DNA from 3 places in the Bacillus sp. P4_E1 genome. Region 3 is predicted to be linked to each of the others. Evidence: riboswitches for the same ligand, from Rfam matches in the RefSeq annotation. Region 3 holds a riboswitch; each other region holds the start of a gene.

Region 1 (11,191 bases), on a different contig from region 3:
CCGTATGCAAATAATGATACGACTACTAATAAAGCGAAATATCCACCGCCAAGTAGTAATAACCTATTTATTTCTGGTTTATAAAACGCAAATACTTCTTCTTTCGTTAAGGCTTTCGATTTATACACTTGCACTGCCTTACCACTTTGTACTGTAAGCACATCTCCCTTAACAGAACGAGTTCCTTCAAGCGTTATTTTATTCGGTACAAAATAGTACTGAAAACCAACTTGAATCACTCGGACTTCTTTCCCTTTTTGCTCACCTTGTTCAAAGCGATCACTTCGCTTATAAAAGGCGCCATTATATGAAACAGCATCCTCACTCTTTTCTGTTTCATACCAGGGTCTCTCTATTCCAACGATATGCTCATCGATCATCGTTTTTGCGACGAAAGGACCCGCGAGTTCTGCAATAACGAAAACAAATAGCATCGCCATCGCTGCAAAAATCGGCCCTTTTACTTTCATCGCGTATTGAAACAATCGTTTTGAAACACTCATATTTTCACCCCACTATCCGTACTTTCACTTTCACCTTGTTGTCTTTCGAACTGCTCTGCATACCAGCCCCCATTTCGAACGAGCGCTTCATGCGAACCTTCTTCAATAACCTCACCGTTATCCATAACGAGAATCCAATCAGCATGCTGCACTGCTGACAAACGATGCGTTGTTATAATCGTCGTCTTCCCGCTTCTTTCTGTTCGTATGTTTTCAATAATTGCCGCTTCAGTACGAGCATCAACAGCTGATAAAGAATCGTCCAAAATTAAAATTTCCGGATTTTGAATAACAGCCCTCGCAATCGAAATCCTTTGCTTTTGCCCACCTGATAAAGAAACTCCTTTCTCTCCAACAAGCGTTTCTAAACCTTCCGGTAAAAACTCTAAATCCTTTTTAAACGCAGCTATTTCAATCGCTTTTTCAAGTTCTTCTTCAGTCGCTTCTCTGTTTCCGAATAAAATATTTTCCTTCGCTGTTTTTGAGAACAAAATGTGTTCCTGAGGTACATACCCAATCCAGCCAAGTACGTTATCATTCGTAATTTTATCTAGCTTCACATCAGAAACCGCAATATCCCCTTCCCCAAGTGGATATTGACGAAGAAACTGACGAACGAGCGTCGTTTTCCCGCTTCCTGTCTTCCCAACAACTCCAAGTGTCTCTCCTTGTTTTAAAGAGAACGAAACATTTTTCAAATTCGTTTCATTTGATGAAGGATATGAAAAAGTAACATTATCAAATTCAATGTAATCTGGCTCTTGTACAACCTTTGGATCTTTCGGATTCTTTACATCCGGTTCATAAGCTAACGTTTCATTTACACGGTCGAGCGACGCATTTCCTCTTTGCATAACATTAATCAATTCACCAATTGCAAACATCGGCCAAATCATCATCCCTAAATAGACGTTAAAAGAAACGAGCTCACCAAGTGTCACCTTTGATTGGAATACGAGATATGCACCGTACACTAAACCAATTAAATAACTAAGACCGACGAGCATTTTTACAGTTGGCTGGAATAATGCATCGATTCTTGCTACTCTCATATTTTTCTCGTATACGTCATCTCCTAAATGATGAAACCTTTCTTGATCAGCATTCTCCTGTACATACGCACGAATAACGCGTACACCCGCAATTGATTCAAGTACTTTATCGTTCATATCCCCGAACGCATCTTGCGCGACTGTAAATCTTTCATGCAACTTCTTTCCGTATCTATTCATCGCATACGCCATAATCGGAAGCGGTATAAGCGCAGCAAATGTTAACTGCCAACTAATTGAAAAGCCCATCATACAAACGATTGTAAGCATATATAGACTAGAATCAACGAGCGTTAATATACCAAAACCAGCTGTCATGGAGATTGCTTTTAAATCATTTGTCGCTCTCGCCATTAAATCGCCAGTACGATTTTTTTGATAAAACGTCGGTGTCATCTTAAGTAAATGCCCCATAAATTTTGAACGCATCGTTTTCTCAAGTACGAACGCACCGCCAAATAGTTGGTGCTGCCAAATGAAAGTAAGTACATACCCAACAATCGTTACCCCAAGTAAAATAAGAATATATTGCATAATCGCCTCATTCGTTAAGGCTCCCGTTTTAATATTATCAATTGTAATTCCTAACACTTTCGGTGGAATTACCTCTATCACGTTTACAATTAAAAGTACCCCAATTGCAATACTATACCTTTTCCAATGCTCTCTAAAAAACCAGCTTAACTTTAGTAATACTGAAAACAATATAACCTCTCCTTTCTCGTTCCCGTTTGATTCACATTTCTTTATCCGCTATCCAAACCCATCACATTTACATTTCGTAAGCCATACAATTTCATCACATTTTTCCACCTTCCAAATTCTAATTTTTTATAGTAACAAGGAAAACAAACAAAAAAAAGCATACCGCCGCTTGACGATATGCAATAGAATGCATAAAAGCGTACGTTACGATATACGCAACGTACGCTTCTCATAAGACAAAAAGGTCCTATATATCCGCACGGGTTGCGTAATGATATGAATGTTTTCCGCCATTTAACAGAGCTAAGCCCATTACATTTACGATTACAATCATTACGCACACCCCCTTCATTTATTTTCCATTTATAATCTTACAACTTTATTGAGTATTCTGTCAATTATTTTTTTCGCTTTAGAATAAAATAATCTTTTATCACAAAAAATAAAAGTGATGCATTCTGCTTATAATTCAGTTTGAAATAAGAGAATCTTCTGTAAGAAAGGGCATACAAAATAAAAAAATAGTAAGAAATCGTTTTCACAAACATTTCATTTGAAAAATATTATCAAACCACCTACAATCACCTTATACTCACTCTTACAAGTTGCTATTTTAGGAGGACTAATCATGACAACTAGCAATACGTACAAATTTTATTTAAACGGAGAATGGAGAGAAAGCTCTTCAGGTCAAACAATCGACATTCCATCTCCATACTTACACGAAGTAATTGGGCAAGTACAAGCAATTACTCAAGGAGAAGTAGATGAAGCAATTGCATCTGCAAAAGAAGCTCAAAAATCATGGGCTGAAGCTTCTCTACAAGATCGCGCAAAATATTTATATAAATGGGCTGATGAGCTCGTAAATATGCAAGATGAAATTGCCGATATCATTATGAAAGAAGTCGGTAAAGGCTATAAAGATGCGCAAAAAGAAGTCGTTCGTACAGCTGACTTAATTCGTTACACAGTTGACGAAGCACTTCACATGCACGGTGAAAGCATGATGGGTGATAGCTTCCCTGGTGGATCTAAATCTAAACTTGCGATTATTCAGCGCGCACCACTTGGTGTTGTATTAGCAATTGCACCATTTAACTACCCAGTAAACTTATCTGCTGCAAAACTTGCACCAGCACTTATTATGGGTAACGCTGTTATCTTCAAACCAGCAACTCAAGGTGCAATTAGCGGTGTTAAAATGGTTGAAGCACTTCATAAAGCTGGCCTTCCAAAAGGTCTTGTAAACGTAGCTACAGGACGCGGTTCTGTAATTGGTGACTACTTAGTAGAACATCCTGGCGTAAATATGGTATCGTTCACAGGTGGTACAAATACAGGTAAACATTTAGCGAAAAAAGCTGCGATGATTCCACTTGTATTAGAACTTGGTGGTAAAGATCCTGGTATCGTTTGTGAAGATGCAGACTTACAAGAAGCTGCAAAGCATATCGTAAGCGGTGCATTCTCTTACTCAGGTCAACGTTGTACAGCTATTAAGCGTGTACTTGTACATGAAAATGTAGCAGACGAACTAGCTGGCTTATTAAAAGAGCAAGTAGCTGAACTATCAGTTGGATCTCCAGAACAAAACAGCACAATCGTTCCATTAATCGACGACAAATCTGCTGACTTCGTTCAAGGTTTAATTGACGATGCTGCTGAAAAAGGTGCAACAATCGTTATCGGTAACAAACGTGAGCGCAACCTAATTTATCCAACATTAATCGACAACGTAACAGAAGAAATGAAAGTTGCTTGGGAAGAGCCATTTGGCCCAATCCTTCCAATCATCCGTGTTTCTTCTGACGAACAAGCGATTGAAATTGCTAACAAATCAGAGTTCGGTCTGCAAGCAAGTGTCTTCACAAAAGACATTAACAAAGCATTTGCAATTGCTAACAAAATCGACACTGGTTCTGTTCAAATTAACGGACGCACAGAGCGCGGCCCTGACCACTTCCCATTCATCGGTGTAAAAGGTTCAGGTATGGGCGCACAAGGTATTCGTAAGAGCCTTGAGTCTATGACTCGTCAAAAAGTAACTGTATTAAACTTAGTTTAATCTTATATGTAGCAGCTGATCTAATATTTAGGTCAGCTGCTTTTTAGTTAAAATCCTCCGGGACCTAATAACAAATTCTTCTCTATAATCTGATTATTACTATATCCATTGACGTATAAAAATACATTTGTTACTCTTAAACATGTTAATTTAATACATAAATCCTCATTCGTATCTCGGTGAGGTAGAGGTTGCAGTCATTAAGAGTATCATTTCAGGAGATGTAGTGGCATTGATGAAGAAATGAGAAAGGAATGATTGCCGAAGTAAGTCGTGTCCACCATGCACGCTTGCTGGGTCTGCATTTAATAAGTGCAGAACTGTCACAAACGTTTCGTTTGTGGAGAGCTATCGAGAGGTATGTCGTGGGTTTCTTATAAGATAGAAAGCATGTAGCGGCAAATTACGTGCTTTTTTTGTTTTGTTTGGACCTTCTCTTCCTTATCAGGAAGACATACATATCTCCTCGCTTGACTTGGTTATACTAACTTTGGAGGTATTTTCTATGCAACAAAAAAAATGGGGCTTTTGGGTACTAACAGCTTTCGTTGTCGGTAACATGGTTGGCGCTGGTATTTTCATGGTGCCAAGTACGTTAGCACAAACAGCAAGCCCACTCGGTGTCACTTTAGCTTGGTTAACAACAGGGTTTGGTGTTTTAATGCTAGCTCTTGTTTTCGGTAATTTAGCAATTCGTCGTCCTGATTTAACGACAGGACCACAAAGTCATGCATATGCTTTATTCTCAACACCAAAAAGAAAGAAAATGGCTGGTTTCAGCATGGTATGGGGATATTGGGTTGCAAACTGGGCAAGTAACGTTGCCATTATTACATCTTTCGCGGGATATTTATCGCTCTTCTTCCCAATTATGAAAGATACACGACTACTATTTTCAATTGGCTCTTTCAATATAGAAGTTGGAAAACTAATTACATTTACTATTTGTTCCATCTTACTTTGGGGAACACATTTAATTTTAACAAACGGTGTAAGCGGAGCTGGGAAGCTAAACTTCTTAGCAACAACGACGAAAGTGACTGGATTCCTTCTATTCATCGTCGTTACGTTATTTGCGTTCGAAGCTTCAAAGTTTGGACAATGGTACACACCAATGATCGATAAAGAAGGCGTATCACACGGCCTCCTTTCACAAGTAAATTTAGCGGCTCTTACAACACTTTGGGCATTTATCGGGATTGAATCAGCCGTTCTTTTATCAAACCGAGCTACCTCTCCAAAAACGGTAAAACGCGCAACTGTTGCAGGATTACTTATCACAGTTGCAATTTACTTAGGAATTACAATTTTAACAATGGGTGTACTTCACGTTGATAAATTACAAGCTTCTGAACGTCCATTAGCAGATGCATTAAACGCTGCAATGGGTCATGGTGGCGGGAAACTTATGGCATTACTTGCTCTTACTTCCCTATTCGGTTCAATATTAGGCTGGATTTTATTAAGCTCAGAAGTACCTTATCAAGCAGCAAAAGAAGGTTTCTTCCCTTCCTTCTTCGCAAAAACGAATAAAAAAGGAAGTCCAATTCATTCACTACGATTAACAAACATTATGTCGCAAGTGTTCTTATTCTCAACATTATCAGGAACAATTGCGGAAGCTTATACATTCGTTATTACCGTATCAACACTGGCCTACCTCATTCCATATCTCGTTTCACCAATATTCCAGTTAAAACTAGTCGCAACTGGTGAAACATATAAAAATGAAATGGGTTCAAGAATTATGGATGGTGTAGTTGCAGTTATCGCACTTTGCTATGCACTATGGGTTATTAAAACCGGCGCATCCGATATAAAAACATTTCTTCTCGGAATTGGTTTATTCGGGATTGGCTTTGCCTTCTATCCATTAATGAATCGTGATCAGAAAAAAAATAAAGAAAAGAAAAACGAGCAAGTTGCGTAACGCAATTTGCTCGTTTTTTACTTTATAAAACATATATAATAGAAAAAAGAGGTGAAAAACATGTCAATCGAATCACTATGGAGCTCTCGCTTTCAACAACATATTCAAAATGCCATCACATACTTTGCACGTATGATTAACGGTTTACTATATAGCTTCATCTTCGTCTCATGTGTAGGTGCATATTATTACGCTAAGTTTCTTAAAACGGATCCTTCTAAAGGAATATCTTTATTACTCATCACGATCGTACTTACACTCATTATAACGAGATGCCAAGTTCGCACATTTATTCAAAAACCGGACGCTGTCTATTTACTTGCATTAGAAGAGAAATTAACATCTTATTTTAAAAAATCTCTTCTATATAATTACATCATTCAGCTTTTCCCGCTTATATTTACGTTCCTTGTTATCGTACCGCTTGCCATGCAATCATTACAACTAACCGTACCTTTCTTATGTACAATCTTTATAATTTTAATGATTCTAAAGGGCTGGAACATATACATACATTGGATGTGGCGTGATAGTTATGAAAAAAGCATATGGTTTATCATTCGCATTGCTTGTAACGCCCTGATCATTTACATGCTGTTTTATGTTGCAAATATCATTGTGCTAGGCGGCTTACTATTACTTCTTGCCTTCCTACTCCTATATACAAAAAAACAGCCCACAAAGCGAATACCGTGGGAATACATAATTGAGCAAGAAGAAAAAATGGACATACGTTTCTATCAATTCGCTAGCATCTTCACTGATGTTCCGCAGCTAAAAAAACAAGTAAACGGCAGAAAATGGCTTACAAATTGGATCGAACCTTTACTACATAAAAAACGAGCTACTTTCTTCTATTTACATACACTTGCATTTTTACGTGGTAATGATTATTTCGGTATATATATTCGCTTGGGGGTAATCGGTGCTTTCATCCTATATTTTGTTCCGAATATATACGTAAAAGGTGCTATCGCTTATATCATCCTATATATGATTTCTATGCAGCTTCGTTCTCTGTGGAAATATTTTTCAGGAAATATTATTGTAGCATTATATCCAATTGATACTGAAAAACGAATGAATCAATTTCTCCGCTTAATCTTTATATTGCTAAGCATTCAACTCATTGTATTTTCAAGTGTTATACTCATTGCTACAGGACAATTACTACATGCTTTGATTATTATGCTAATCGGCGTACTTTGGATAAAGTTTATTATTGTACCAAAAACGAAGAAACGAATTTCTTCATTTTAACGAGAAAAGAGGCTGCACATAACAGCCTCTTTTCTCGTCCTAAAATTTATAATCACTTTTCATAGGCATTTCTCATATAGTGAAAATGACTATACAATTCCTATCCATACGTTAATAATGATTTCGCACATATAAATAAAAAAGATAGGAGCTCTATTATGAACAACAATCCGCCTGCAACGCCCCAAAACAACTCAGAAGAAAATAGCCGTGACATTAAATTGCAAACATTACGAGTCATCGGACTCATCGTCCTTATTAGTGGTTATATCCTCGTCGCTCTCTCAGAAGTAGGTGAGCTGAAAACCTTATTAACAAACCCTAACGCCAATCCTGATTTAGCTGAAGTTGATCCGTTTTAAAAATTATATAAAAAGCGAGTCCCAGTATAACTGGTTCGCTTTTATATAGTTTCATCCAATCTGAGAAACATTTCCTTCATTCTGATACTTCTCTTTCCCTATCGCCTTCATAAATAATAAAATACTGCTCATACCAACGATGAAATATAGAGTGCTCATGCCCCAAGATGCAATAAACGAGCCTAGCATAACACCTAATGCCCCATTCATTTTTGCCACTTGAAAGACCATTCCGTTAATCGCCATATAAGAGCCTCTTGCCTCATTCGGCACCATATCTGCCATAATAGATTGACGAACCGGCACATACATCATCTCTCCTACAGTTTGGAAAAGCCCTGCGATTAATAAGATCCATAAACTATTGCTCGTTCCGAGTATTGTAAATCCAATTGTATAAATGAATAAGCCTACATATAAAATTTTTAAATCGTTAAAGCTTTTCAGCATTTTAATAAGAAGCGCCGAACATAACACAACTAAAATTGTATTCTCTGCTGAAATCCAGCTGAGCATTCGAATACCTGTTAAATCGAATCTAAAACCATTCCCAAAGAAAAAGTGCACCGTTTCAAATTCCTTCTGTAAACGTATCCCTAAATAATTATTAATTTGAAACTCTAACGATAGTGTACATATACTTGCTGCACAAAAAATTAAAAACGCTCTATCTTTCATCACGACTTTATAACTATCTGCCATATCTTTTAATACATTTTTCTTCTCCACCGTTTTTCGTGCCACATACACTTCTTCCATATATACAGCCATCACATATAAAGTAATGACCGCAACAGCCGTTAATACGATAAACAATTGTAATCTATAATTTTCAAATAATAACCCACCAAATATTGCTCCAATCGCAATTGATAAGTTAATAGCCCAGTAGTTAATGCTGTACATCACTTTTCGATTTTCAGGTGTACTCACATCTATTAACATCGCTTCCGTCGCTGGATTCATAAGTCCAGATCCTAAACTATTCACTAACATAAACACAAATGTTAGCCACGGTGAATCTACATAATCTGAGTTCGCAACTCCCATACAAGCTATGGAAACGACTTGTATACTTTGGCCGATAATCATTACTTTTTTACGACCGAGCCGATCTCCAACATACCCACCATATAAACCGATAATTAATGCAGCTAGCACATTGATGAGTAATAAAGCACCAGCAATCGCACTACCTAATTTTATTGAAAAATAAATCGCCATAAATGGAAAAATCATTGTGGATACAGTGCGTGTTAAAAACGAAGTTATAATTCTAATTTTTATATTTCGGTGCATACTCCAAAATCCCATTGTTTCCCCCTCCTTATGCTTATTCATTTTACTTTGAAAAAGAGGAAGAAAAAGGTTAGAATATTCTAAAGAGTTCCCCCTTTTATCCCGCATTAACGGGCAGTAAGACCCCCACTGATTAAAGTTTCACTTTATTATAGAAGGAAGTGTATATATGAAAATTATGGACTATTACATTCGTTTAAGATTACATGCACAAGACCAACAACATATACGAAATAGCTTACAAGAATTAGCGGATGTTTTATATTGCAGTACGAAAAACGTAAAGATTTTATTAAAGAAAATGAACGAGGAGCAATTCATTAAGTGGACACCAGGGCGTGGTCGCGGAAATAAAACAGAAATTATATTTGCACATACTTTAGCAGAAGCGATTGAATCCTATACAGATGAACTGTTGACCCAAGAAAAATTAAAAGATGTCTTTCTTCTTTTAAAAGAGCCCCTTCCTCTTGCAATTCAAAAAAAGATAGAAAATAAACTACATCATCATTTTGGATACGAACCTTCAAATGATATGTATGACATATTGAAGATCCCTATATCAAGAAAGATATTACCATTAGATCCCGCTTTTACGGCTGTAACAACAGAGGGTCATCTTATTAACCAAATTTTTGATACATTAGTCATTTATAACGATATTACAGAAAAAATGGAACCACACATTGCACATACGTGGGAATTAAGCGAAGACGGGCTTACGTGGACGTTTCATTTACGAAAAGATATATATTTTCATAACGAAACTGTTCTAACTTCTAAAGATGTACAATTTTCATTTGAAAGATTGCAGCAAGCTCAATCTCCTTACGCATGGTTAACACAGGAAATTGTTCAAATTGAAACACCATCACCACTGCAAATTCGATTCCATTTAGCAAAACCTAACGTTTTTTTCTTACGTTATGTGAGTTCCATGCAACTCGCAATTTTACCGCATGATGCAGTTATTCAAAATCATCACTACATAGGTACTGGACCTTTTAAACTTACTCATTACTCTGAAGACAATATCGTACTCGAAGCGTTCACCCATTACTTTAAAGAGCGTGCGTTATTAGACCGTATTGAATTTTGGAGTATTCCTGATCATTTGCAAATAGATGCTGATTATGAACTACCAAATGAAGAGGAAAATGAAAGGCATGATATACAAATAGAAGAAATAGGTTGTATTTATGCTAGCTTCAACTTTACAAAACCTGGTCCTCATCACGACATTCACTTTCGAAAAGCTTGGAGAGAACTATATGACGTTGAAACGATACTTCATAGCATAGAGGGCAGACGAACAATTGCTGCATCAAGCTTTTTTCCTGAAAGAAGCCGCCAAGTTCCTAACAGGTCCTACTCTTTAGAAAAAGCGAAAGAGTATTTAAAAAAGAGCACCTATAATGGCGAAACGATACATATTTATTTCTTCGCATTTAAAGATAGTGCAAATGATGCACATTTCCTAAAAGAACGCTGCGAACAATTAGGAGTACACGTAGAACTTCACCCATTTCTCGTTTCAGATTATATGGATCGTTCTATTGATAAACATGCGGATATTATTTTCATGGGGGAAGTATTTGCTACCGATCATGAAATTGCATTTTTAAATGTATTTAAAAATAAAAGTTGCTTCGTAAATCGATTCATGGACCCACACTATGCAAAACAAATTAATTGTTTACTTGATACCTTTTTATTAGAAGACAATAAAGAAAAACGGTATAGGCTCATGTATGAGATTGAAGAGTTTTTACAAGCTGAAAACATCATTTTATTTAACTATCACGTTTTAAAAAGAAAAACATACCCTTCTTCTTTAAAAAACGTAACAATTGATTCATTCGGTTGGGCGAATTTTGCGAAGTTATGGATACAGCCATCCCCGCATTAAATACGGGGATGACTGTAATTATTGAATGACTTCTTCTAAATGGTTCTTCAAGTCCTCTAGATAATTCTCAACAGTAGGATTTTTCACCACATCATAACAAGCA
Region 2 (11,191 bases), on a different contig from region 3:
CAGTGAGTGTTACTAATAGTTTCTTTCTTTTTCATCTCCTTTTATGTAATAATTTGTTAAAGGAGGGGGCGTTATGAACTTGGGAGAACAATTAAAAAAATTACGAGAGTCAAAGGGTTTTTCGCAAGAGGATGTTGCAAAGAAAATTGGGGTAACTAGGCAAGCTGTGTATAAGTGGGAAAATGATAAAAGTTACCCTGACATTGATAATTTAATTTTATTGAGCGAAATGTACAACGTTACGCTCGATGAATTAATAAAAGGGAATCAAAACTTTAAAGAGAAAATACATATTGATGAAGAAGATGAGGATTTTGAGAAAGAGAATGAGTTTGGTTTTTATATTGGATTTGGTTTGCTAATTATGAGTGCTTTCATTGATTACGAAGGAATTCAAGAGATTTTATTAGGGGCTGCGCTATTCATGATGGTCTTTTATTCCGACGTGAAGAAAGTTATTTTGAATGAATTTCGCTCGTTATTTAAAGGGAAAGATATATATGATAAGAAGTGAGAAGAGTCCGTTATATTTCCTAGGAAAAGGTACTGCGAATAATCTAATTGTTTTATAATGAGTTTTAGATATAGGTAATATGTTAAAAAGCTGTTTGTATAGAGTCTTGAAATCTATGTGTAAAATGATAATAAAGTTATTTAATTTTAAAAGCTCAAACGAGTATAGCCCCGTTCTAAAGTTAGGACGGGGTTGAAAATCTAAGTTTTATTGAATAAGAATTTTCTTCAAATATTTTTACTTCAGTAATGTATATTTCAGTAAAGGCCTTTTATAAAACGTCACTTACTTATTTGTTACTGAGTTGTTCCGCCAAACCGATTAGAATTCCTTCGGTTCCACGAATGTAGCAGAGTCGATACGAGTTCTCATACTGAACTACTTCTCCAACGAGCTGAGCACCATGCTTAGTAAGTCTGGATACCATTTCGTCAATGTCCTCGACGGTGAACATGACGCGCAGATAACCGAGGGCGTTTACAGGAGCTGTCCGGTGATCTGCTATAGTAGGTGGGGTGAGAAATCGCGAAAGTTCAATTCGGCTGTGACCATCTGGCGTAACCATCATAGCAATCTCTACGCACTGAGAACCGAGTCCAGTTACGCGACCAGCCCATTCACCTTCGACAGTAGCTCGCCCTTCGAGTTTTAATCCAATCTCCTTGAAGAAAGAGATTGCGTTATCAAGAGATTCTACAACGATGCTGACATTGTCCATTCTTAGTAATCTGTTGTTTGCCATAGTCTTTATCTCCTTATGTGTAAAAATTTATCCCGCTATTTGCGGGCAATAAGACTCCCACCTCAAAATTCGGCGAATGCGAGGAAGTTAGGTGGGAGATAACTGCCCGATTGTTGAATAGAATGACTTGCTTCCGTTTTTTAACAATTTTATTGTTCTTCAAACGACTTTATTTTAAACTAAATAACCTTTTTCTCACTTTCCACTATGCAAACAGCTTTCTATTTATATAGGAAGGAAATAGATTCATATAATTTGTTGTAAGTTTTACTGGTGGAAATTAAATCATTTGCACTAAAGGTTCAATTTTCGCCATAAATGATTGATGAAGTGCTTCAACACCCGTTACTAAATGAAGACGGTCAATAACGACAGATACTTTAATTTCTGATGTACTTACCATTTTAATATGAATATCTTCTTCTTTTAAAGTAGTGAACATATTCGCAGCAACTCCTGGGTTAGATACCATACCAGATCCTACAATTGATACTTTTGCTAAATGATTTTCATGTTCTACAGATTCGTAGTGAAGTGCTTCTTGATTTTGTTCCAATACTTCTAATGTTTCTCTTAAATCATTAGAATGGATTGAGAAGGAGAGGTGAACAGTTCCTTCATTTGTAATACTTTGAATAATAATATCCACATTAATATGTGCTGCTGCTAATGTAGAGAAAACTGTTGAAAGTGCACCTTGTTCTAATCCTTTAATTGTGACGCGTGTAATATTATCCTCAAATGCAATACCTTTAACGATTGATTGTTGTTCCATGTTACATTCTCCCCTTACAATTGTTCCGTTTTCTTGTTCCATACTTGAGCGAACTTCTAAAATTACATTATGATTTTTAGCAAATTCAACAGCGCGTGGGTGTAATACGCCAGCACCGAGGTTGGCAAGCTCTAACATTTCGTCATAAGAAATTTCATCTAATTTATAAGCATCTTGTACAACTCGTGGATCAGTCGTATATACGCCGGTCACATCCGTATAAATATCACATTTTTTTGCTTTTAGTGCAGCAGCTAATGCGACAGCAGTCGTATCAGAGCCACCGCGGCCAAGTGTGGTAATTTCATTTTCTTCACTTACTCCTTGGAAACCAGCTACTATAACAATCGTGCCTTCAGTAAGGTGAGACTGAATACGGGTAGTGTTAATGTCAATAATCCGTGCACTACTATGTACAGATTCTGTCGTAATACCAGCTTGCCATCCTGTTAATGAAATTGCGTTATAACCTTTTGTTTGTAGTGCCATTGTTAATAATGAAATGGTTACTTGTTCTCCTGTAGATAGGAGCATATCCATTTCACGTTTACTTGGATTTTCAGTAATAGCTTTAGCAAGTGCTACAAGTTTATCCGTACTTTTTCCCATTGCTGAAACGACAGAGACAATACTATGTCCTCGTTCATATTCTTCAATAATTAAATTTGCTACATGTTGAATGCGTTCGACGCTTCCGACAGAAGTACCGCCAAATTTTTGTACAATCGTTTCCATTACGAATTCCTTCTTTCGTCCATTTTTAAGAATAGGTTAGGACATATACAAATCCCAATATTCCTGTAGTTACCAGAGAGAAAAACAAAAAACACCATCTCAAATAAGTGAGGATGGTGCTGTTACAGGAAAAGGGAAACAGAAAACGGAGCTAATAAAAAAACCGCCAAAAAAGGAATATCATAAAAATGATATCTCTTTTTTGTAGATAGCTCTTCATACGTACACGTCTGTACATATGACAGTTCTGTTTCTATTCGAAAACAGCCCCAATTGATAAATGCAGAGAAATTTATCAATTTCGGCAACACTTCCTTTCCTCTAAAATCATAGACATCTCTGTGTCTCCTTTAGAATACTTATAAGCGTTGCAACCTCTATCTCACGTTTTAGGCGAGAGTGTATGATTTATGAAGTTGTTGGTAACATTTGTTTTATAATAATTTAAATTTTTCAGGGAATCAAGTGTTTTTTGTATTTTTTTGAAATTCTATCTTTTTATTAAATTAGTTTGTGAAAAATGTAGCAAAATCGATTCATTGCATGTACATTGAAAATATAGCGCATGGGAGGTGGAAGGATGGGGAAGAAAAAGCCTATTTATGTAGCCACAGAAATGAACACAACAATGGAGAAACTATGGGCATATACACAAGAGCCTGATATACATACAGAGTGGGATGCTCGTTTTACTGAGATTTCGTATTTAGAAAAAAAAGAGGGAGAACCACAGAAGTTTTTATATAAAACAAAGATCGGATTTGGACTTGAAATAGCCGGAGAAGGGGAATCGATAGGTGAAATAAGAAAAGAAACTGGAGAACGCATTTCCTCTTTAAAATTTTGGACAGACAATCAATTATCACTTATACAAATAGGGCGTGGTTATTGGAAGTATACACCGAATGAAGAACATATTCATTTTGAAACGCAATATGATTATGATACGAGATTTGGTCGTATAGGAAATGTGATAGATTTATATGTTTTTCGTCCACTATTAGGTTGGGCGACAGCATGGAGTTTTGATGCTTTAAAATTATGGTTAGAAAAGGGACTTCATCCTAAGTTGCTAATTAGAAGAACGATGACGTATTGGCTAGTTTGCTTTTTATTTGCTTTCGTATGGTTATATCAAGGGATTGTACCGAAATTGATGTTTACTCATTCAGAAGAAGTAAAGATGCTTTCTGCACTAATCGGATCGAATGAAAGTAGTATTTTTATACTTAAAATAGTTGGATTTTTAGAAATAATATGGGGTGTTATGTGGCTATTGCCACTTCAAAAGCGAAAACTATTTATATTGCATATTATATTGTTGATAATTTTAACATTAGCGGCAGGATCGACGAATATCGCTAGTTTTACGCAACCGTTTAATCCGATTACATTAAATTTTCTTCTAATAGGGTTATCGATTGTCGGTTATATAAATAGCACGAATTTGCCAAGCGCAAAAAATTGCAAGAGGACGAGAAAGGGATAAGTATATGGTTAATATTTATGAAAGATTATTAAGGGATTCTTATAAAAGGCTTCATCCAAAATTGCAGGAACGATATGCGATAACAAAGGAAAATAGCTTTATTGGGGAAGGGGAAATGGATGAAATTTATGGAGGATCTTTTTTCGTTAAATTAATATTAAAAATTACATCGAAGTTTCGAATGTTTTTCTCTGAGCGAGGGCAAAAAGTTCCGTTTGTGATACATAATACCGCTGAGCGAGATGAACATGGAAATGAGTTTGTACGGTGGAATCGTACTTTTTATTTTCATAATAAGAAAAGATATTTTAACGCTGTTATGCAGTTGGATGAAGAAAATAATGAAATTGTAGATTATTTTGGTGAGCCACATTTACTCGTTTCTACATTGAATTTTTATATTGATGAAAAAGGCGGGATGCATATTTCTTCAAAGAAACAATGGTTTTTTATGTTTGGAAGAAAAATCCCGTTACCAAAATTTTTATATGGAGAGGCAAAAATTGTTGAAAGTTATGATGATGCACTGCAATGTTTTCGAATTCATGTACAAGTACGGAATCCGTTAATTGGTTCGTTATTTTCATATAAGGGAACATTTGTGGAAAGGGAATAAACGATATGAAAAATATACTATTTGGGCTTGCTTGCTATATTATTTTTCTAATATGTGAGTGGTCAAATGTAAAACCAGTTGAAGCAATTATTTTATTATCTATTTTGTTATTTATACCGATGTCTTTTTGTATTATTGACAAGAAAAAAAGAAATGGATCGTATGTATTATTTTATAAATTTGTATCGTTTTTATATCCAATCGCAGCAATCAGTGCAATGCTAGCTTTCGTAACAAATCACTATTTCTTTGCGCTACTTTGGTTTGCATATACAGGAATCGTTGCGTTATTTGGTGTAAGTAGATTGTTAGAAAGAGGATGGAAACCGATAGAAGAGACGGCTATCGATAGTGCGTTTATTTATTTGTTTTTAGGTGGTTTTTGGTTTTTTGCTTCAGTAGCAAAGGTTTCAATTATGCACTTTAGTTCTGACATTGTTTTACTTACAGCGGCACACTTTCATTACTCGGCATTTCTATTGCCGTTATCAGCTGGTTTACTTGGAAGGAAAAGAGAAAAGAGAAGTAAAGTGTATGATGCTATTATGTTTATCATAGTCATTTCACCTATGACAGTTGCGATAGGAATTACATACTCAAGGATATTTGAATTTTTTGCAGTGTTCATATATTTATGTGCGATTTATGGATATGGAGTTTACGTGTGGAGAACGAAATTCAATGCTATAAGTGCAAAGATTCTCCTTACTCTTTCATCCAGTACACTTATGGTAACAATAATGTTTTCACTCATATATTCATACGGAAATTTCAAACAAGTAATGACGATTACAATTGCACAAATGGTTTGGATTCACGGTGTTGTAAATGGAATTGGAGTAGCGTTACCAGCATTTGTTGGTTGGATGATTGAAAAGAGTACTCCGAATTATAAATATTACGGGAAAACAATGAGCAGGTTAAGAGGAAATGCGACAGTTGGTGAAGCATTTTTACATAACAGAAATTTAATAGATAGCAAGGAATACAAAGGTTTAGTTGATAAAATGAATGATTTTCATAGTGAGGCATTTGACATGGCGAAGATTCCTTTAAGTATTATTCGTTTTTATGAAAATACAAAAGAGTATGAGTTACAATCGCATATTAAATGGACTCGTTGGTTCCGTCCGGTTGCATTTTGTTATGAGAAAATGAGTAAGCGTGTAGGACAAATACATTTAGGAATGGGCGGCAAGTGGGAAACGATGCATGGCTCTATCATTGGGATAATAGATGAGAAGGATGGAAGAGAGAATGTAAGGGCTTGGCTAAGAAAAAATGAAGCAGGGGAGACAATTTTTGTAGCTCTTTATTCAAAGCATACATACAAGAAAGATACATATATGAATATCGCATTACCTTTACCATATTCGAATATGACTGGTATTTTGAAGTTATGCAATGATGATAATGCTTTAATCATTACAAGTAAGTTAAGAGAGAATGGCAGGGGAGATGAGGGGATTTATTTACATACTCGTTTCTTTACAATACGTTTACCATTAGCAGAGACTTTTATTATTAAAGAGAGCAAGGATCAAATATTAGAAGCTAATCATAGAATGTGGATATTTGGAGTTAAGTTTTTAGAAATTGATTATGAGATTAAGAAAATAGAGGGAAAGTAAGAAAAGCTTGGAGAGATTCCAAGCTTTTTTATGTATGGGTAATTGTCATAGCAACTTGTTTATCCAAGTCTCGGTCCCAAACACGCTGAATTTCAAACGTACCTTTTTCAAAAAATAATGGGAATCTCTCTTTAAACCAATCTTGCATAGGAAGATTGAGTGCTGTATCAATTGGCACCCATAATAATTCGCCTTCAGGAGGATTCAAAAGGAGTTCACCTTCAAATGAATCTGTCCAATAGTTAAATACCATATATCGAACATTTTCTTTCGGATTTACGTATTCATCTAATCCCTTAAATATTAAATTAGAAACAAGTAATCCAGTTTCTTCTTTTACTTCTCTTATAGCGGCTTGAACGATACTTTCTGGGAAATCTACTTTTCCGCCCGGAGCGATGTAACCAGGGAAGCCTAGATGATCCGGCCGTTGTATTAGTAATACTTCGTTATTATGCTGAATCATACACATTGTATAAATGCGGTGTTCGATACTTTTCCAATTCGTACTCATACGAATCTCTCCTCTTATAAAATGAGTCTCATATAGTTTAACTATAGTTATTTGTTCCAAAAAATACAATAATAAGACAAAATTATACAAAATACAATTGACTATTACTAATTTTCAGAACTATAATTACTCTGTTATATAAAAACTTGTACTTGAGAGGGGAATATATTCTATGAAAAATAGAATAATCGCAGCAGCAGTAATAGCAGCTAGTATATTATCTTATTCATCTAGTAGTTTCGCACAAACAAAAACGTTTCCAGATGTCCCAGCTAAACACTGGGCAGAAGATTCTATTAACTATTTAGTAGAAAAAGGTGCAGTTAAGGGTAATGATGCAGGAATGTTCGAGCCTGAAAAAGAAATCACTCGTGCAGAAGCAGCTACAATGATGGCTAAAATCTTAAACTTACCAATCGATTCAGGTGCTAAACCATCTTACGCTGATGCTCAAAAACACTGGGCTACTCCAATCATCGCAGCTGTAGAAAAAGCTGGCGTTGTTAAAGGTAAAGATAACGGCACATTCGATCCAGACGGAAAAATCGACCGCGTTTCAATGGCATCTCTACTTGTAGAAGCTTACAAATTAGATTCTAAAGTAAACGGTACTCCAGCAACTAAATTCAGTGATTTAGAAAAAAGCTGGGGGAAAGCAAAAGCTAACATCCTAGTTGAATTAGGGATTTCTGTTGGTACTGGTAACAAATGGGAGCCTGAAAAAACTCTAACTAAAGCAGAAGCAGCTCAATTTATTACAAAGGCTGACTCAATTCAAGTTGGAAATCCATTAGTGGAAAAGGTAGTTATTATTGATCCTGGTCATGGAGGATTTGATCCAGGGAATCCAGGGCAAGGTGTAGAGGAAAGTGAAATTGTATTTGATATATCTTTAAGATTACAGCAATTGTTAGAAAAAAATACACCTTTAAAAGCTTTGTTAACACGTGAAGAGAACGGAAATCCAGGAAGTAACAAGAATGAGTCTCTTGTGAATCGAGTGAAATTTGGTCAAGAGAACAATGCAGATATATTTGTAAGCATTCATGCAAACTCTTCTCAAAATCATGATGGTTATGGAACGGAAACATATTATTATAAAAAATCCAAGCGTGGAGAAGAGACACAGATTGAAAAGGATAGCGAAGTATTAGCGAAAAAAATTCAAAAGCGAGTAGTAGAGGCACTACATACAAGAGATAGAGATATAAAAGATGATCATTCATTTTATGTAGTAAATAAAAATACAGTACCAGCAGTTTTAACAGAGCTTGCCTTTATTGATAATAATATAGATAATGGCAAATTAGCTACTGAATCAGGAAGACAAATTGCTGCAGAGGCAGTTTATGCTGGGATTTTAGATTATTATGAGTGGAAAGGTTTCGATGTTTCAAAATATCGTTTAGCTAAATAAAAAATATTAATTGTTAAGTCCATCATCTATATAGAGATGATGGACTTTTTATATGAGTTTATATAATTTTGTATCAAAATAAAAAGATATATCGTATTATGCTGATTACAAATAAAATAATGGTAGATTAGTTTATTTGTATCACGTATACTTTTACTGTTGACTAATTAAGAGTTTGTTAGTTTGATAGGGAAAATTTTATTGAAAAGGGAGGCAAGTTAACACGGGACAAGCATATACATAACGTGTTAAAAAAAATATGAAAAAAGTTATTTCTAATGTGTTAGCAGTGACAGTCGCACTTCAAGTAGTGATGGCTCCGGCAACTTCATTTGCAGCTGAAAAGGAATTTCCAGACGTTCCGAAAGATCATTGGTCGTATAAAGCAGTTACTAATTTAACATCAAAAGAAATTATTGCAGGATATGATAATGGTAAGTTTGGATTCGGGGATGTTGTAAATCGTGAGCAAGTAGCCGCATTAATATATCGTGCATTAAAACCAGAAGCGAAAAGCGAATATAAAAATCCATACTCTGATATTAGCGAAGGAACGACAATGTTCCAAAATGAAATTTTAACTTTAACAGATATGGGGATTTTCGTAGGTGATGGTAAAGGAACATTTAGACCGAAAGAATCTTTAACTCGTGCTGAAATGGCTGTAATTTTACAGAAAGCCTTTAAACTAAAAGTAAAAGCTAATCATACATTTAATGATGTTCCGAAAGATCATTGGGCAAATGAAGCGATTAGTGCATTAGAGTCTAACGGTGTTGCTGCAGGTAATGGAGCAGGTGCATTTAATCCAACTAGTGTTTTAACACGTGAAGAATATGCACAATTTTTATATAACGCCATGGCATCATATATCGATTTAGATGTAACATTACCTTCTAATGTAACAGCTCAAGAGATTGATAATTATATTAAAAGATATCATCCCGATAGTCCGCTTGTTGGAGTTGGACAAGACTTTATTAAAGCGCAAAACGAGTATGGCGTGAACTCTTTATATTTAGCAGCACATGCAATCTTAGAGTCTGGATACGGGAAATCAGAAATTGCATATCGTAAACATAATTTATTTGGACTACGAGCGTATGATTGGGATCCATTCGCACATGCAAAATATTTACCATCTTATGGATTAAGTATTTCATACAATGCTGATTATGTGAGAAAGAATTACTTAGAACAAGGTGCTAAGTATTTCAAAGGTTACACATTACCTGCGATGAATGTAATGTATTCAACTGATAAAGAATGGGCTGGCAAAATCGCTAATATTATGGAACGTATTAAGCCTTTCAATAACAAAGATTATCAAAATGTAAAACGATTACCGAAAAACCCTAATACATTAAATGTAGATGCATTAGGCGAAACAATTCCATATAAAGATTATGTAAAAGACGCAAAAACTACTGTTCAGTCGGTAGGATCTTACTATCAAGTTCCATTCCCGTTTAACAACCCAATTAAGAGTGTACCAAACGTTACACAAAATGAAGTTGGAAAATTAGAAAATGGTACAAAAGTAAACGTATATCGTGAAGATCCAAATGGCTGGGTAGAATTCTCACTTGAAAATGCTCCAGAAAAATATTGGACATTGAAGAAGAACTTAAAATTATAAAGTGGAAAGGTGTTTTCATATATGAAAACACCTTTTTTATTTATATTCAACACGTAATATTTGTAGATTCATTATGATTTTCTTTATTATATTTCTACCAATAATTTAACAGTTTCATATATAATTAAAGTTATTAAAGATTGAATTTTCTGTGCTTTTGGTATTAACTTAATTTGAAAAGAGGAGAGAGATATGCAAGGAGAAATACCAACAGAGAAAGCTTTAGGTTATGTCGGTAAATTGTTATTGCCAGTTAAAGTGTCACCACACTTTAAGTTTTTATGGATTGGGCAATTACTTTCGACTTTAGGTAGTTCGATAACGATGGTTATTTTGCCAGTCGTTGTGTATTCATTAACCGGTTCAACAATTGTAATGGGAATGACTATGGCAATGTACATGCTTCCTAATATTCTTGCGTTACCGTTTGCTGGATTAGTCGTGGATCGAATTGACCGAGTGAAATTGATGTTATTTACAGATATAATCCGCTGTATATTAATGCTATTAGTTGCAACACTTATATTTATGGACATTTTAACAATTCCACTTTTATATGTACTTGTTGCATTATATGGACTTATGGAAGGGATATTTCAGCCGGCATATTCAGCTGTAAGAGCGAAAGTATTTGTACCGGAAATTCGAAATGCAGCTAATGCATTAACGCAAATGAGTAATCAAGGAATACGATTAATTGGCCCAGCACTTGGTGGGTTAATAGTATCAGTTACATCTGTAGGGATAGGCTTCGGACTAGATGCAGCAACGTATTTGTTATCATTTTTATGTTTATTATTTTTAAAAGAAATAAAGTTTAATAAAATACAGAAATTTGAAAGAAATAAAGTCAATTACAAACAAGATTTTATGGAAGGGATTCTTGTTCTAAAAAGCCATCCGTGGTTGTGGATTACTATTCTAGTCTTTTCTTTCGTTAATATTTGTTATGCAGGCATTATCGTTGTATTAATTCCATGGTTGTTTAATGTTCATCATCATTTTGAAGCTTACGTATATGGATTGGGTATGGCTGCTTCTGGTGCTGGAGCTGTAATTGCAGCGCTAATTTTTGGTGGGAGGCAGCAGTGGCATAAGAGAGGATTACTTGCGTATGGC
Region 3 (11,191 bases):
GCTCGGAGATTATTTGGCGGGGCCGAATCACGTATTACCGACAAGTGGAACGGCAAGATTTTTTTCTCCGTTATCCGTCGATGATTTCGTAAAAAAATCAAGCTTCGTTTCGTATACGGAAGAAGCGTTAAGAAGTGTACAGCATCATATTGTAGAACTTGCAAATAAAGAAGGTTTACATGCACACGCAAGAGCAATCCAAATTAGGTTTAAGGAGGAAGAATAATGCGCGAGTCTAGTCAAGTACGTGAGACGACGGAAACAAAAATTAAATTAAGTTTGCAACTTGATGAAAGTACGAATGTTTCTGTGCAAACAGGAGTTGGATTTTTTGATCATATGCTAACTTTATTTGCTAGACACGGAAGATTTGGTTTGCAAATTGAAGCTGAAGGTGATGTATTCGTTGATGCTCATCATACGGTTGAAGATGTTGGAATTGTACTCGGAACTTGCTTGAAAGAATCATTGCAAAATAAAGAAGGGATTAACCGTTACGGCTCAGCGTATGTACCGATGGATGAATCTTTAGGATTTGTCGCGATTGATATAAGCGGGCGCTCATATATTGTATTTCAAGGTGAATTAACAAATCCGAAGCTAGGGGATTTTGACACAGAATTAACGGAAGAATTTTTTAGAGCAGTTGCTCATGCTGCAAATATTACGTTACATGCTCGCATTTTATACGGAAGCAATACACATCACAAAATTGAAGCTTTATTTAAAGCGTTCGGTCGAGCGCTTAGAGAGGCAGTCGATAAAAATGCCAATATTAATGGTGTAAATTCAACGAAAGGGATGTTGTAATTGATTGCAATTATAGATTATGGAATGGGAAATATTCGTAGTGTGGAACAAGCATTAAAATATATTGGAACAGAGTACATCATAACGGATGATAAAAAAGAAATATTGAGAAGTGATGGAGTTATTTTACCAGGAGTAGGCACATTTCCGAAAGCGATGGGCGTTTTAGAAGAAAAAGATTTAGTATGTGTGCTAAAAGAAGTGGGGAGCTTAGGAAAACCGCTTCTGGGTATTTGTTTAGGAATGCAGCTTTTATTTGAAAAAAGTGAGGAACTACAAAATTGTAACGGATTAAATTTATTGCCAGGTGTTATTCGAAAGTTAAAAGTTCCTTATAAAATTCCACATATGGGGTGGAATGAATTAAAAAAAGAAGGAGAAATATCGCTTTGGAATGGAGTAGAGGACGGTTCTTTCGTATATTATGTCCACTCTTATTATGCAGATTGTCCGAATGAAATTGTGTATGGGGCAAGTGAATATGGAGTGAAAGTACCTGGTTTTGTAGCAAAAGGAAATATATTTGGCGCACAGTTTCATCCTGAAAAAAGTGGGGAAATTGGGATGCGAATGTTAAAAAATTTCAAAGGGGTGGTAGAAGCATGGAAATCTTCCCAGCTATCGATTTAAAAGAAGGACGATGCGTCAGGCTTTATCAAGGAGAGTTTAGTAAAGAAACGGTGATGAATGAAGATCCAGTCGCACAAGCAATCATATTTGAAAAACTTGGAGCGAAAATACTACACGTTGTTGATTTAGATGGAGCAATTGTTGGGGAGTCAGTAAATTTACCTGTCATTGAAAAAATATGCAAGGCGGTACGTATTCCGGTGCAAATTGGAGGAGGAGTTCGGTCACTCGCGGCAGTGGAGAAGTTGTTGTCAGTAGGTGTAGAAAAAGTGATATTAGGAACGGCTGCCCTTTACGATAAATCATTTTTAGAAGAAGCGGTTCGTTTATATAAGGAGCAAATCATAGTTGGAATTGATGCGAAAAATGGTTTCGTAGCAACGAGGGGCTGGTTAGATGTGTCTGAAATTTCGTACATCGATTTAGCGAAGCAAATGGAAAGTGTAGGTGTTCAAACGATTGTGTTTACGGACATTTCAAAAGATGGGACACTTGCAGGACCAAATTTTGAGCAATTAGAGTTACTGCAAAAAAGCGTGGGTATTCGTGTGATTGCATCTGGAGGTGTCGCATCTATTCAACAGGTGAAAAGATTAAATGATATGAACATATATGGCGTCATTATTGGGAAGGCACTTTACGAGAAAACGATTGATTTAGAAAAAGTGTTACAGGTAACAAAACTATGTTAGCAAAACGAATTATTCCATGTCTAGATGTGAAAGAAGGGCGGGTAGTAAAGGGTGTGAATTTTATAGGGTTACAAGACGTCGGTGATCCTGTTGAAATAGCCGCATTATATAATGATGCGGGAGCAGATGAAATCGTATTTTTAGACATCACTGCGACGCATGAAGGGCGAAAAACGATTATAGATGTTGTAGAACAAACAGCCTCAAAGGTGTTTATTCCTCTTACAGTTGGCGGGGGGATTTCAAGTGTTAAAGATATGTACAATTTACTAAGAGCTGGAGCAGATAAAGTTTCAATAAACTCAGCGGCAGTGAGAAATCCGAAGTTAATCCAGGAAGGTGCGGAACATTTTGGCTCACAATGTATTGTCGTAGCAATTGATGCTAGAAAAGTAGAGGAAGATAAATGGAATGTATACGTGAACGGCGGAAGAGTCGATACAGGGATGGATGCAATCGAATGGGCGAGACGCGTTGCCCAGCTCGGGGCAGGAGAAATTTTGTTGACGAGTATGGATGCAGATGGAACGAAAAACGGATATGATCTTCGTTTAACAGGAGCAATTTCAAACAGCGTTTCTGTTCCAGTAATCGCATCAGGTGGATGTGGTCATGTGGATCACATTATAGAAGTATTTCAAAAGACAACAGTTGATGCAGCATTAGCGGCATCAATCTTTCATTATGGTGAAGCGACTGTACAAGATGTAAAGAGAAAATTAAGAGAAGCAAACGTTGAGGTGCGGTTATGAAACCTAATTTTGCAAAAGGATTGATACCAGCTGTTGTTATCGAGGAAGATACGAAAGAAGTTTTAATGTTAGCTTATATGAATGAAGAAGCGTATGACAAGACGCTGGAAACGAAAAGAACATGGTTTTATTCCCGTTCGAGACAATCGTTATGGAATAAAGGAGGTACATCGGGAAATGTCCAATATGTGCAATCACTTTATTTAGACTGTGATCAAGATGCAATCGTTGTTGTCGTAAAGCAAGTAGGGCCTGCTTGCCATACGGGAGAAAAAACGTGTTTTCACTACAAAATTATATAGGGGGATACATATGGAAGATATCCTTAAGTTATTATTTGAAACAATTGAAGAACGAAAGAAAAATCCACTCTCTGAATCATATACGAATTATTTATTTTCAAAAGGTGAAGATAAAATTTTAAAGAAAATTGGTGAGGAGTGCACCGAAGTAATTATTGCGTCTAAAAATAATGATAAAGAAGAAATAGTAAAAGAAATGGTTGATGTGTTCTATCACTGTTTTGTTCTATTAGCCGAAAAAAATATTCCATTAGAAGATGTCATGCAAGAAGTGAAAGAAAGAAATGGAAAGCTTTCGCGAGTAGGGGACAGAAGAGAAATAGATACATTATAAGGGGGAATATGGATGAAAGTGGACTATCACATTCATTTAGAAGAAGGGCCATATTCAATAGGGTGGCTAGCTAAAATAAATGATGCGCTACAATATTTTGAACCGCTTAAAGAAGAAAAACATTCTATGGAATGGCTTATGAAAACACAAGAACGCCTGCAAAGACGTGTGAAGGAAGGTCCATTTACAGCGAAATGGATTGATTTATATTTAGAAGAAGCTGTGCGAAAAGGTATAAAAGAAGTTGGCATTGTCGATCATTTATATCGTTTTCATGAAGCGAAAGGATATTATGAAAAGTATGTAGATATTAGTGATTCTAAGCTTGGTCGCCTGCAAAAAGAATGGTTAGATCAAGTAAGAGTAACGTCTATTTATGATTTTACAAAGGCGATTGAAGAGGCAAAAGAGCGATGGAGTAAACGAGGGATAACGCTCAAACTTGGAATTGAAGCGGATTATTTTATCGGGGGTGAACAAGAGTTAAAAGGTTTACTAGCATTAGGAGACTTTGATTATGTAATCGGTTCGGTCCATTTTATAGATGGATGGGGATTTGATAATCCAGATACGAAAGAGTATTTTGGTACGCATGAGTTACATACTTTATATCACGCGTTTTTCGCTACAGTTGAAAGTGCTGTTCGTTCCGAGCTTTTTGATATTATAGCTCACCTCGATAACATAAAAGTATTTAATTATCGATTGGATGAGAATGAACAGCTTTCTTATTATAAGGAAATTGCTCGTGCGTTAGTGGAAACAAATACAGCAACAGAAATAAATGCGGGATTGTACTATCGATATCCTGTGCGCGAAATGTGCCCAAGTCCGCTTTATTTACAAGTATTAGCTAAGCATGGAGTTCCGATTACTCTATCCTCAGATGCCCATTATCCGAATGATTTAGGAAAGTATGTGGAAGAGAATATAAAGACATTACGCAATCATGATATTTCTCACATAGCTACATTTACGAAACGAGTAAGAACGATGAGATTGCTTGAAGAAGAAGGAATGATTTCAAAATGAAACACGATTTTTTGATGAAAATCACCCTTTTTGTTCAAAATAAGAAAGAATGAAAAGGAGGATAAAAAATGGCGAAACAACAAAATAAACAAAACGTACAAGCGGCAGATCAAGCCTATACTTCTGAAACAAATAATACTGCTAACTCAGTTATTGAGGAACAAATTAGCGATACAGTTGCAGAAGGAACAATCGATGCGAAGCTTGGGAAAGAATCGCAAGAAAAAGCGTAAAAAGAGGGGAGAGTTGCATCTCCTCTTTTTTTATGGAAAAGTGTCGATTTTCAAAACTATAATCAAATTCCTTGGTTTTTATATGTAGATTTCTTACAATGAAATATAAGAGATATCATATTTTGTATAGAAGAGGTGTTAGTAGTGGCGAAAATATTAGTAGCAGGGAAAATTCCAGAAATCGGATTAGAATTATTGAAAAATCATGATGTAGAAATGTACAATAAAGAAGAATTAATTAGTGTAGAAGAGTTAGCAGAACGTGTAAAAGATAAAGATGCACTTTTAAGCTTACTTTCTACGAAGGTATCGAAAGAGGTTATTGACGCAGCACCAAACTTGAAAATTATCGCAAATTATGGTGCTGGTTACGATAATATTGATTACACATATGCTGGAGAAAAGGGTATTGCTGTTACAAATACGCCGAAAGTATCTACAGAGGCAACAGCAGAATTAACGTTTGCACTGCTTTTAGCAGCGGCACGTAGAATTCCTGAAGGTGATACGTTATGTCGTACAACTGGATTTAACGGATGGGCACCGTTATTCTTCTTGGGCCGCGAAGTACACGGTAAGACAATCGGAATTATTGGCCTTGGAGAAATCGGGAAGGCAGTTGCAAAGCGTGCGAGAGCATTTGGAATGAATGTTATATATACAGGACCAAATCGAAAGCCTGAAGCTGAAAGTGAGCTGGAAGCGACATACGTAACGTTGGAAGAATTATTACAAACAGCGGACTTTATTACAATTAACTGTGCTTATAATCCGAAATTACATCATATGATTGATGAAGAACAGTTTAAAATGATGAAGAAAACAGCATATATTATAAATGCTTCACGTGGACCAATTATGAATGAATCAGCACTTGCTCATGCACTAAAAACGAATGAAATTGAAGGTGCAGCTCTTGACGTATTTGAATTTGAACCGAAAATTACAGAAGAGCTAAAAGGATTAAAGAATGTAGTACTTGCTCCTCACGTAGGAAATGCAACATTCGAAACACGTGATGCAATGGCTGAAATGGCAGTAAGAAATATTTTAGCTGTATTAAATGGTGAAGAACCTGTAACACCTGTAAATCAAAAAGTATTAGTTACAAAATAAAAAAGAAACCTTCCGAAATACGGAAGGTTTCTTTTTTATTTTTCTTTATTCGCTTTTTTAGAAGGTCTTTGTCTAATAAATTGAGATAACATATACAAAATGTATAGTGGAATGGCAATGAATAAGAAAACAGAAATGTTGCCAAAACTTGTTTGGTACATTGTGATAATAATTCCAACTAAAAATAGTGTAATAATTATGCTATATCGTGGAATTGGTACATCTTTTAAACTTGGGATACGAACACGGCTCACCATTAAAAATGCGAACGTTACAAATACGGTAATGAGAACGATTTTTGGAATGGTATGTGAAAATAATGTTAAGAAAGCAACAAGCCCTCCTGCTGCAGTAATCGGAACTCCAGTGAAATATTTCATAGAAGTAGAAGATGGTGTTACATTAAATCGTGCTAAGCGATATGCTCCGAACAGAGGGAATAATCCCGCTATGTATAGTCCAATGATTCCGTAGTTGGAAAAAGATGTGTAATACATTAAAACAGCAGGTGCTGCGCCAAATGTTACAACATCCGCGAGTGAATCAAGCTCTTTTCCCATTTGTGAATCAACGCGTAATAAACGAGCGACACGACCATCAAGACTATCTAACATCATCCCGATCAGTACTAAAATAGCAGCTGATTTATAATATCCTAAAGATGCATAGCCGATTGACAAAAATCCGCTATATAAATTCCCGAGCGTAAATAAGTTTGGAATAGCTGCTCTATACAAAATCTGATCCCTTGCTTTCTGTTATAAATTCTTAATTAGTGTATGAAAGTTTACTTATTTTATCATACCATAAATTTCTTTCTCAGACGAAAAAAATTCCCAATTTGTGAAAGATTGTATAGAAGAGAGATTTGAAAAATAAGTAAAAAAAGGAAGCAACTTTTGTAAAGTTGCTTCCTACACTATTCAAATTTCGTTGTCATCGTTCCGGTTTTATATCGATTGTTAGGATCAAATCTTAATAAATCTCCATAAATGAGTTTGTCGGATAATTTTAATTCTGTTTTTGCTTTTTCAATATAAGGCTGACATAGTGTTAAATCAGCTTCTTCACCTGTGCTTCTTTTATAGCACATATTTTTTGTATAAACATAATCTTCCGAAACAAAACTGCCGTCCCGCATTACCATAAGAGGGTCTTTTTCTTTCGTAAATAAGTCTGTTCCAAATTCTACGGATTGATTTGTTTTAATACCAAGTAAATGAAGTAACGTTGGTTTAATATCAATTTGACCAGATACTTTAGAGATGACCTTTCCTTCTTGGCCAGGCACATGAATAATGAGAGGGACGCGTTGTAATTGCATAGAATCAAACGGTGTAATAGCGTCTTTCCCAAGGAACTGAGCCATAGCTGTATTATGGTTTTCAGAAATGCCGTAATGATCACCATAAATGACAATAACGGAATTATCATATAGTCCTTCGTCTTTCAATTGTTTAATAAATAATTTAAGAGCTTCATCCGTGTAACGAACGGTTGGGAAGTAGCGATTTAAAACACCACTTTCGGAATTAAATTCATCAACATATTGATCTTCTGGATTTAGAAGAAATGGAAAATGGTTTGTTAACGTAATGAATTTTGTATAGAACGGTTGTGGTAAAGATTTTAACTTTGGAATAGATTGCTCAAAGAACTCTTTATCTTTTAATCCCCAACCGACAGACATTTGTTCCGTTCCTACGTAATCATTTAAATTAAAGTAACGATCATATCCAAGCGCAGGATACATTATGTCACGATTCCAAAACGTTTTATCGTTTGAATGGAAGACAGCAGAAGAATATCCGTATTTCTTTAATTGTTCTGGTGTGGCAGTGTATTCATTTGTTGCATGAGTAAAGAATACAGAACCACGGTCTAACGGATAAAGGGAATTTTCAACGATAAATTCAGCATCAGAAGTTTTACCTTGTCCCGTTTGATGATAGAAGTTATCGAAATAAAAACTATCTTTAATAAACTCATTTAAAAATGGAGTAATCTCTTTTCCATTTATTTTTTTATTAATAACAAAACTTTGTGTAGATTCCATTGAAATTAAAATTACATTTTTACCCTTTGCAGCTCCAAATAAGTTTTTATCAACTTGTTTATCTTTTGAGTCTGTATAGTTTTTAATTTCAGAGAACCCGTCTCCACTTGCAAATACACGCTCAGCTGAAGACTTAGATTGAAGTGTAATATCAAATAGATGATATGTGTATAACCCTAAATTTTTCACGACAGTTTGACGATCAAATGAGCGTGAGAACATTTGTGGTTTATATATAACTGAAACAACAATTTGTAGTGCTAATAATACTGTTACACCGCTAAAGAAAGTTCGCTTCTCAGAGCGAGAAAGGGGTGTTTTATCACCAAATGATGGGAATTTACGCGAAATAAACATTAAAATAATTGCGTCTGCAAATAAAAGTAATGTTTTATACGTAAATAGTTCTTTTATACTCGTCCCTAAGTCAGCCATATTATTTGTTTGGAATAAAACAGGGAAAGTAACAAAATCGTTATAGAACCCGTAAAACATTGCATTTCCAAATAAAATAAATGACAGTATAAAACTAATTACAATAATAATTCGGTTTCGGTACTTAGATGCAAGTAAAGCGAAACCAAAAAATAAAAGTAACGAAGCTAGTGGGTTAATAAAAAGCATAAACTCTTCAAAGAAGTTATCAATTCTAATATCAAATGCTAGCTTGTACACAATATATGTTTTTATCCATAATAAAACGACTGCAACTAGTGCAAATCGCAGTTTTGGAAACAGATTTTGTAGCATAATATACTCCTCTCCTAAAAGCATGACGGTTCTTGTGAGCCGGTTTGATTAGCGCCTCATTTTATATATACGAACAGTCCTTTATTATTATGTTTATTATACTATGAGTATCATTATACGAAAATAAAAGAGAGTTGTGGGCTTTTTTATAATAATTGAGTAGAAAAAGGGCAGTGGGAGACAATAAAACGGAGTTTCTATGTATGATAATTATCGTGCGCAAAAAGAATCGAGTAATAAAACGGAGGTTATAATGCGAAAATTATTATATTTTATAGTATGCAGTAGTGTTATACTTTTTGCTTCACCGAGTGTGTCGGTAGCACAATATGATGCACCCCTTATGGAAGATGCCCTTTATTCTGTTTTATTTCCAAAAATAAATAAGGCAATTGAAAAACAATATGGGAGCTTGAAGTCTTATCAATGTCCTAAAATTATTAGTTTAAAAAAAGTGTATAGTGGTACATATTTATTTCAAGCGAGTATTGAAGTAACGAAGTATGAACAGGTTGGTGGGAAAATTGTTCCACCATTTGAGAAGGTAACGATTACATTTAATAACGAAGAGGGCGAATGGGAAGTGACAAAGGTTTCAGTAAAGCGCTTACCAAATGATACAAAATTAAACTGTAAAAAAACAATATAAAAAATTGTTTGACAAATAAAATGGTCCTTTGGTATTGTTAATAGCAACAATTAGATGTTTGAAAATTAAATAGACTTACCTCATCTACTCTCAAAGGTAGAGGCCGCGATAGGAAAGAGTAAGCTATGGGAGATTTAATGGAATCTGTGATCATAGGTTGAAAGGGACTATTGCCGAAATATAAGAATAACCATCTTATTCATATATTGGGACTGCATTGAATAAATGTAGTACTGTCATAAGATTTATTTTATGAAGAGCTATTTGGAGATGTTGATGCGGTTTCTTATTTTGAGGAGATAACAACTCGTTTATTTTTTCAATATATATTTTTCCTAATAAGAAACGCGTGTGAACATTGTTCCGCGCGTTTTTTGTCTATCTAAAAGCGTGCTGCAATGAATAGAAGATTGGGGTTATGAGTTTTAGAGGAAATAAGGGAGGAATTTAAATGTATTTACACGGCACAAGCCGAATCAATGGGCAAGGACACTTAGAAATTGGTGGGTGCGATACGACGCAACTAGCAAAACAATACGGAACACCACTTTATGTATACGATGAAGAGTCTATTCGAGGAAAGTGCCGCGCGTTTCATCGTGCTTTTAAAGAAAGTGGTTTCTCTTATCAAGTAGCATATGCAAGCAAGGCGTTCTTGTGCATGGAGATGTGCCGAGTAGCTCGTGAAGAGAATATGTCTTTAGATGTTGTTTCTGGAGGAGAATTATATACTGCGCTCCAAGCTGGTTTTCCGGCATCGCGTATTCATTTTCACGGAAATAATAAAACAGAAGAAGAAATGATTATGGCTCTTCAGGCGAATATCGGTTGTTTTGTAGTAGATAATTTCTTAGAATTAGAAATCTTACATGATTTAGCAATGCAACATGGGAAATTTGTGAACATATTAATCCGTGTAACGCCTGGAGTAGAGGCACATACACACGAATATATAACAACAGGTCAAGAGGATTCGAAATTTGGATTTGGTGTTTCAAATGGTCAAGCGATGCAAGCAATTGAGCTTGCCTTGCAAAAATCAAATTATAATGTGCTAGGAATTCACTCGCACATCGGATCACAAATATTTGAAACGGCTGGATTTGTTCGAGCAATTGAAGTACTCCGCCAATTTTTAGAAGAAGTGAGAGAGCGAACACATTATGTGATGAAAGTATTAAATGTGGGCGGAGGTTTCGGTATACGTTATACGGATTCAGATACACCGTTAACACTTGAAACGTATGTGCACGCTGTAACAAGTACGATAAGAGAACAATTTACATTATGTGAATATCCGCTTCCAGAAATATGGGTTGAACCAGGTCGTAGTATCGTAGGTGATGCGGGAACAACACTTTATACAGTCGGAGCGGTGAAAGAGATTCCTGGCATTCGGAAATATGTTTCAGTCGATGGTGGAATGACAGATAATTTAAGACCAGCTCTATACGGAGCCCGTTATGAGGCGATGTTGGCGAATCGAGGGAATGATGAGAATGAGGAACTCGTTTCGATTGCTGGGAAATGCTGTGAAAGTGGAGATATGCTGATTTGGGATATTAACTTACCGCAAGTTGCTTCTTCTGATTTACTAGCAATTTCTTGTACGGGGGCATATGGGTACTCGATGGCGAATAATTATAATCGTATTCGTAGACCAGCTGTCGTCTTTGCAAAAGGCGGGACGTCACAAATTGTCGTAGAACGTGAAACATATGAAAATATCATTGGGAACGATCGCATACGTATTAAAGAGCTGGTGTGAATGAGAAAGAAGGAGTTGTCTAGTAAAGGCAACTCCTTTTAAAAAAAGAAAAATAATTAAATATATC

Evidence for each region. A riboswitch is a leader RNA that binds a small molecule or an ion and turns the genes downstream of it on or off. The one in region 3 is predicted to bind lysine.
Region 1: linked by a shared signal. The riboswitch ahead of AC1DS7_RS04930 (amino acid permease) and the one ahead of lysA (diaminopimelate decarboxylase) in region 3 are both predicted to bind lysine.
Region 2: linked by a shared signal. The riboswitch ahead of AC1DS7_RS07925 (aspartate kinase) and the one ahead of lysA (diaminopimelate decarboxylase) in region 3 are both predicted to bind lysine.

What each region holds. Positions count from the first base shown of each region.
Region 1 is NZ_JBFUIV010000003.1:99,997-111,187, reverse strand. Features, by position in the region: gene AC1DS7_RS04945 (ABC transporter ATP-binding protein) at 1-503, opposite strand, end outside; gene AC1DS7_RS04940 (ABC transporter ATP-binding protein) at 500-2,260, opposite strand; gene gapN (NADP-dependent glyceraldehyde-3-phosphate dehydrogenase) at 2,889-4,328, shown strand; lysine riboswitch at 4,506-4,687, shown strand; gene AC1DS7_RS04930 (amino acid permease) at 4,834-6,258, shown strand; gene AC1DS7_RS04925 (ABC transporter permease) at 6,319-7,518, shown strand; gene AC1DS7_RS04920 (hypothetical protein) at 7,677-7,880, shown strand; gene AC1DS7_RS04915 (MDR family MFS transporter) at 7,932-9,194, opposite strand; gene AC1DS7_RS04910 (SgrR family transcriptional regulator) at 9,349-11,088, shown strand; gene AC1DS7_RS04905 (NAD(P)H-dependent oxidoreductase) at 11,107-11,191, opposite strand, start outside.
Region 2 is NZ_JBFUIV010000004.1:306,837-318,027, reverse strand. Features, by position in the region: gene AC1DS7_RS07935 (helix-turn-helix domain-containing protein) at 74-514, shown strand; gene AC1DS7_RS07930 (VOC family protein) at 804-1,256, opposite strand; gene AC1DS7_RS07925 (aspartate kinase) at 1,537-2,766, opposite strand; lysine riboswitch at 2,968-3,154, opposite strand; gene AC1DS7_RS07920 (DoxX-like family protein) at 3,347-4,255, shown strand; gene AC1DS7_RS07915 (DUF4166 domain-containing protein) at 4,260-4,871, shown strand; gene AC1DS7_RS07910 (YndJ family protein) at 4,877-6,502, shown strand; gene AC1DS7_RS07905 (8-oxo-dGTP diphosphatase) at 6,531-7,016, opposite strand; gene AC1DS7_RS07900 (N-acetylmuramoyl-L-alanine amidase) at 7,189-8,433, shown strand; gene AC1DS7_RS07895 (S-layer homology domain-containing protein) at 8,693-10,072, shown strand; gene AC1DS7_RS07890 (MFS transporter) at 10,265-11,191, shown strand, end outside.
Region 3 is NZ_JBFUIV010000005.1:51,346-62,536, forward strand. Features, by position in the region: gene hisD (histidinol dehydrogenase) at 1-226, shown strand, start outside; gene hisB (imidazoleglycerol-phosphate dehydratase HisB) at 226-810, shown strand; gene hisH (imidazole glycerol phosphate synthase subunit HisH) at 811-1,440, shown strand; gene hisA (1-(5-phosphoribosyl)-5-[(5-phosphoribosylamino)methylideneamino]imidazole-4-carboxamide isomerase) at 1,413-2,132, shown strand; gene hisF (imidazole glycerol phosphate synthase subunit HisF) at 2,126-2,884, shown strand; gene hisI (phosphoribosyl-AMP cyclohydrolase) at 2,881-3,186, shown strand; gene hisE (phosphoribosyl-ATP diphosphatase) at 3,197-3,520, shown strand; gene AC1DS7_RS08730 (histidinol phosphate phosphatase domain-containing protein) at 3,533-4,552, shown strand; gene AC1DS7_RS08735 (YozQ family protein) at 4,621-4,785, shown strand; gene AC1DS7_RS08740 (2-hydroxyacid dehydrogenase family protein) at 4,921-5,901, shown strand; gene pssA (CDP-diacylglycerol--serine O-phosphatidyltransferase) at 5,937-6,638, opposite strand; gene AC1DS7_RS08750 (LTA synthase family protein) at 6,821-8,707, opposite strand; gene AC1DS7_RS08755 (DUF3888 domain-containing protein) at 8,961-9,356, shown strand; lysine riboswitch at 9,446-9,627, shown strand; gene lysA (diaminopimelate decarboxylase) at 9,808-11,124, shown strand.